DNA from 2 places in the Kosakonia calanthes genome. Region 1 is predicted to be linked to the other one. Evidence: predicted binding sites of a transcription regulator. Region 1 holds the regulator's gene; the other holds the start of a gene.
What was found. The regulator PurR, encoded in region 1, represses purine synthesis genes. The targets are predictions, from matches to a motif close to CANGCAAACGTTTGCNTG.
Positions count from the first base shown of each region.

Region 1 (3,121 bases):
AGTTAACGCCCGCAGGCGTCTGGTTTTTGAAAGAAGGGCGTTCTGTTATCAAAAAAATGCAGGTCACCCGCCAGCAGTGCCAGCAAATCGCCAATGGCTGGCGCGGGCAACTGGCGATCGCGGTGGACAATATCGTTAAACCTTCGCGCACGCGGCAGCTAATCGTTGATTTTTATCGCCATTTCAGTGATGTCGAATTACTGGTTTATCAGGAGGTGTTTAATGGCGTCTGGGATGCGCTTTCTGACGGACGCGTTGAGTTGGCGATTGGCGCAACGCAGGCCATTCCGGTCGGTGGACGTTATGCGTTTCGCGATATGGGCATGCTTAGCTGGAAATGCGTGGTTTCCAGTCAACATCCTTTGGCTGCAATGCCCGGCCCGCTAAGTGATGAGACGTTGCGCAACTGGCCTTCGCTGATTCAGGAAGATACGTCGCGTTCATTACCGAAACGCATTACCTGGCTGCTGGATAACCAAAAACGCGTGATTGTCCCGGATTGGGAATCGTCGGAAGCCTGTCTCTCGGCGGGGCTGTGTGTGGGCATGGTGCCGGCGCATTTTGCCAGACCGTGGTTGGATAGCGGAGCCTGGGTGGCGCTCGAACTGGAAAACCCGTTTCCGGATGCGGCTTGCTGCCTGACATGGCAACAAAACGAGGCATCGCCCGCCTTAAATTGGCTGCTGGAGTACCTGGGAGATAGCGAAACGCTGAACAGTGAATGGTTGCGGGAGCCGGAGTAACGGCCCCCGCGAAAGAAGATTAACGGCGGTAGTCGCGGAACGGGCCATCGGCCACCGAGCGGCGCTCTACCAGGCGCGGATGCACCTCAATCGATTGCGACTCTTCACGTTTGTTGACGATGCGGTCAAGCAACATGGTAAAGGCGGTTTCACCCAATGAATCTTTCGGCTGATGAATCGTCGTCAACGCTGGCGTGAAGAAGCGAGAGTTGCGCACATTGTCATAACCGATAACCGAAATATCCTGCGGTACGCGTAAACCCATCTCATCAGCGGCGCACAGTGCGCCCATCGCCATAATATCACCGCCGCAAAAAACGGCGGTAGGGCGGTGCGACTGGCCGAGGATCTGCTGCATGGCGCGGTAACCAGATTCCGGTTCGAAGTCGCCCTGCACAATCCAGTTTTCCGGGACGGAAATCATGGCTTCTTCCATCGATTTCATAAAGCCCGCCAGACGGCCTGCGCCGGTATTACGCTCCAGCGGGCCGGGGATCACGCCGATATCGCGATGCCCGCGTTCAATAAGATAGCGGCCTGCCATATAACCGCCTTCGAAGGCGTTATCAATGACAGAATCGGTAAAATCGGCTTTTGCTTCGCCCCAGTCCATCACCACCATCGGAATGTGGCGATACTCTTCCAGCATGCTTAAAACAGATTCGGGATATTCAGAGCACATAACCAACAGGCCGTCGACGCGTTTTTGCGCCATCATCGACAAATAAGCGCGCTGTTTTTCGTGGCTATTCCATGCGTTACCCAGAATCAGGGTGTAGCCTTTCTGGAAACATTTCTTTTCGACAGCTTCGATGATTTCGGCAAAATAGGCCGCTTCGCTGCTGGTGGCCAATAAACCGATAGATTTTGTGTGATTGACTTTCAAACTGCGCGCCACGGCGCTCGGCGAATAGTGCAGTTCTTTGATCGCGGCCCACACGGCGTTGCGCGTCTCTTCGGCGACGAAGCGTGTTTTGTTAATTACATGTGATACGGTTGTAGTGGAAACGTTTGCTCGTTTCGCGACGTCTTTAATCGTTGCCATCAGATATTACTCCAGACCATATCGTAAGCTCCTGATAATACTTAAGGTAAACGTTTGCCTTTAAACACCCTGAACTCAGCAAAAAGAGTGCGGTACGCCGGGAAAACGACACTGGACGTCAGGAGGGGAGTCAATGGCCGGTACGCTTATAAATTTAGCGTCGAATTTTGTCTTATCTTGAGCAAAAGGGGAAGAGTTAAAACGATTCTCCCTCTAATTCCCGCAAGATTTTTAGGATAATTTGTGCAAAAATGCGCTATCTCACTTTTTGTGGGGAAATTAAAAGGAGAGAAATTGATGAGCACCGATCTTAAGTATTCATTATTCACCACCGTCATCGTTCTGGGTCTGATTGTTTTCGGCGCGCTGACCGCAGCACTGCATTGATCTATCGCGAGGGAGAGCTTTCTCCCTCGGTTTTCCTGCCTTATCTCCTGCATTTGTATCTGTTGCGCAATAATCTTTTGTCATTCAGCTAACTTCTAATTTATGTGACAGCTGTCATACTTTTGTCTTCAACGACAGAGTCGAGCGTCGGCATGTCATTTTCGGAGCCAAAATATGAAAATTAATTTCCCTTTGCTGTCCCTGGCTATCGGTGCCTTCGGTATCGGTACTACGGAGTTTTCCCCAATGGGATTACTGCCGGTGATTGCCCGCGGCGTTGACGTTTCCATTCCGGCGGCAGGGATGTTGATTAGCGCATACGCTATCGGCGTGATGGTCGGCGCCCCCCTGATGACGCTGCTGCTGTCGCATCGCGGTCGTCGTAACGCGCTGATCTTTTTGATGTCTATTTTTACCTTGGGTAACGTGTTGTCGGCCATTGCGCCAGACTACTCCACATTAATGCTCGCCCGCATCGTTACCAGCCTGAACCACGGCGCATTCTTCGGCCTCGGTTCGGTGGTGGCCGCAAGCGTGGTTGCGAAAGAAAAACAGGCCAGCGCAGTCGCCACCATGTTTATGGGGCTGACCATCGCTAATATCGGCGGCGTGCCTGCCGCTACCTGGCTGGGTGAAACCATCGGCTGGCGCATGTCATTTATGGCCACTGCCGGACTGGGCGTGATTGCTATGTTGAGCCTGTTCTTCTCTCTGCCAAAAGGCGGCGCGGGTGCGCGTCCGGATGTCCGCAAAGAGCTGTCAGTACTGATGCGTCCGCAGGTTCTCTCTGCGTTACTGACCACCGTGCTGGGTGCTGGAGCCATGTTTACGCTCTATACCTATATCTCTCCGGTACTGCATACCATTACTCATGCTACGCCGGTATTTGTTACCGCCATGCTGGTACTGATTGGTGTGGGCTTCTCGATTGGTAACTATCTCGGTG
Region 1 is NZ_CP151800.1:2,660,621-2,663,741, reverse strand. Features, by position in the region: gene punR (DNA-binding transcriptional activator PunR) at 1-743, shown strand, start outside; gene purR (HTH-type transcriptional repressor PurR) at 763-1,788, opposite strand; gene AAEY27_RS12455 (YnhF family membrane protein) at 2,086-2,175, shown strand; gene AAEY27_RS12450 (MFS transporter) at 2,350-3,121, shown strand, end outside.

Region 2 (3,121 bases), 1.8 Mb from region 1:
GGAACTTCAGCAGGTGGCATGGGGTGAGAACGACGCGTTTCTGACCCTGAAAGATGGCACCATGTTAACCGCCCGGCTGGTGGTGGGCGCAGATGGCGCAAACTCCTGGCTGCGTAACAAAGCGGATATTCCGCTGACCTTCTGGGATTATCACCACTACGCGCTGGTGGCGACGATCCGCACCGAAGAACCCCATCAGGCCGTGGCGCGCCAGGTGTTCCATAACGACGGCATTCTGGCTTTTCTGCCGCTCAGCGATCCGCATTTGTGCTCCATCGTCTGGTCGCTGCCGCCGGAGCAAGCGAAAGCGATGCAACAGGCAAGCGATGACGAGTTCAATCAGGCGCTGTGCGTTGCTTTTGATAACCGTCTTGGTCTGTGCGAGGTGCAGAGCGAACGTCAGGTTTACCCGTTAACCGGGCGCTATGCGCGCCAGTTCGCCGGACATCGTCTGGCGCTGGTGGGCGACGCCGCACACACCATTCATCCATTAGCAGGGCAGGGGGTGAACCTCGGTTTTATGGATGTGGCGGAACTGATTACCGAACTGCGCCGTTTAAGCCGTGAAGGCAAAGACATTGGCCAGCATCTTTACTTGCGCCGCTACGAGCGTAGCCGCAAACACAGCGCGGCGGTAATGCTGGCGAGCATGCAAGGTTTTCGCGAACTCTTTGCCGGCACCCACCCGGCGAAAAAGCTGCTGCGTGATATCGGCCTGAAACTGGCCGATACCCTTCCCGGTGTTAAAACCCAGTTATTACGTCAGGCGCTGGGTCTTAATGACTTGCCTGAGTGGTTACGTTAACTGCGTCACACTTTCCCTTCCCGTCCTCGGGAAGGGCTCCTTCCTCCTCATTTGAAATAATCTAATTTCACGCTATTTTTCGGATTAGATTTTCTCATGTCGCGTTTTTCTTATAGTGGAAATTTCCACTCTTAAATGGTGTGAAATCCTGATTCTCATCGTAATGAGCGTACATTACTGACGGCTTATTGTTCTTAAATGGCATTCACCCAGAATTTTACTCTGTGGTTATCTTTGGCTTGAATGGTCATAAGCTAATGTGATGACCCATTTTCTCTTATGGTTTACTGCCGCTTTCGGTGATAAGTTCAGACGAAAGAGAACGTTTGCGTCGACGTCTGAAAAGGCGTCGGCACTGGTTTTTTGGGCGCACCTGGCGCTGCAAAACACGTGATAGCTCAGCTTATTCGACGAGGAAAAGATGGCTCAGCAGACCCCTTTATTTGAACAACACACGTCAAGCGGTGCCCGCATGGTGGATTTCCATGGCTGGATGATGCCGCTGCATTACGGCTCGCAAATCGATGAGCACCACGCGGTGCGAACCGATGCCGGAATGTTTGATGTGTCGCACATGACCATCGTTGACCTCAAAGGCAGCCGCACCCGCGAGTTTCTGCGTTATTTACTGGCAAATGACGTCGCGAAACTGACCAAACCGGGTAAAGCGCTTTATACCGGCATGTTAAATGCCTCCGGCGGCGTGATTGATGACCTGATCGTCTACTACTTCACTGAAGATTTCTTCCGCCTCGTTGTTAACTCCGCCACCCGCGAAAAAGACCTCTCCTGGATTTCCCAACACGCTGAACCTTTCTCCATCGACATCACCGTGCGTGATGATTTGTCGCTGATTGCGGTGCAAGGCCCGCATGCGCAAGAGAAAGCCGCGCGCCTGTTTAGCGATGAACAACGCAATGCTGTTGCGGGCATGAAACCCTTCTTTGGTGTCGAAGCCGGCGATCTGTTTATTGCCACTACCGGTTATACCGGCGAAGCCGGATATGAAATTGCGCTGCCGAATGAAAAAGCGGCCGGCTTCTGGCAGGAACTGCTGAACGCAGGTGTAAAACCTTGCGGTCTGGGCGCGCGCGATACGCTGCGTCTGGAAGCGGGCATGAACCTGTACGGCCAGGAGATGGATGAAGGTATTTCCCCGCTGGCGGCCAATATGGGCTGGACTATCGCCTGGGAGCCGCAGGATCGTGAATTCATCGGTCGTGAAGCCCTGGAACAACAGCGCGAAAAAGGCCCCGAGCAACTGGTGGGTCTGGTGATGACCGACAAAGGCGTGCTGCGCAATGAGCTGTCGGTGCAGTTCACCGACGCGCAAGGCACTGTGCAAAAAGGCGTGATCACCAGCGGAACATTCTCGCCGACGCTTGGCTACAGTATTGCGCTGGCGCGTGTGCCGGCGGGTATCGGCGAAACGGCCATTGTGCAGATCCGTAACCGCGAAATGCCAGTGAAAGTCACTAAACCTGTTTTTGTGCGTGCCGGCAAAGCCGTCGCGTAACCTATTGTTTTGGAGAGAATACGATGAGCAATGTACCAGGCGATCTGAAATACAGTAAAGAACACGAGTGGCTGCGCAAAGAAGCAGACGGCAGCTATACCGTTGGCATCACTGAACACGCGCAGGAACTGCTGGGCGATATGGTGTTTGTTGACCTGCCGGAAGTCGGTGCGACCGTAAGCGCAGGCGATGATTGCGCCGTTGCCGAATCCGTAAAAGCGGCCTCGGATATCTACGCACCGATCAGCGGCGAAGTCGTCGCAGTTAACGAAAGCCTGAATGACTCGCCGGAGCTGGTAAACAGCGAGCCGTATGGCGAAGGTTGGATCTTTAAAATCAAAGCCAGCGACGAAGCGGAAGTTGCCGCCCTGTTGGATGCGACAGGTTATTCCGCGCTGTTAGAAGACGAATAACGTTGTGCCGGATGGCACTGCGTTTATCCGGCCTACAGGTTGACGTAGGCTTGATTTGTAGGTCGGGTGGGGCTGCGTTTATCCGGTCTACAGCATGACGTCGGCCCGGTTTGTAAGTCGGATAAGTATTAGCGCCATCCGGCAATCGGGCACACAACCAAAGCCAGCTTTTCGCTTTATATATCACTGCACGTTTCAGGAATCCTCGCTCATGACTCAGACGTTAAGTCAGCTTGAAAACCACGCCGCATTTATCGGCAGGCATATCGGCCCGGACGCATCGCAACAGCAGGAGATGCTGAACACCGTGGGTGCAGACTCGCTGAATGCACTGATTGCGCAAATTGTGCCGAAAGATATTCAGCTCGCCGCGCCACCGCAGGTGGG
Region 2 is NZ_CP151800.1:882,108-885,228, forward strand. Features, by position in the region: gene ubiI (FAD-dependent 2-octaprenylphenol hydroxylase) at 1-805, shown strand, start outside; gene gcvT (glycine cleavage system aminomethyltransferase GcvT) at 1,227-2,321, shown strand; gene gcvH (glycine cleavage system protein GcvH) at 2,345-2,734, shown strand; gene gcvP (aminomethyl-transferring glycine dehydrogenase) at 2,946-3,121, shown strand, end outside.
Region 2: the regulator PurR is predicted to act here: its motif matches at 1,121-1,138, upstream of gcvT (glycine cleavage system aminomethyltransferase GcvT).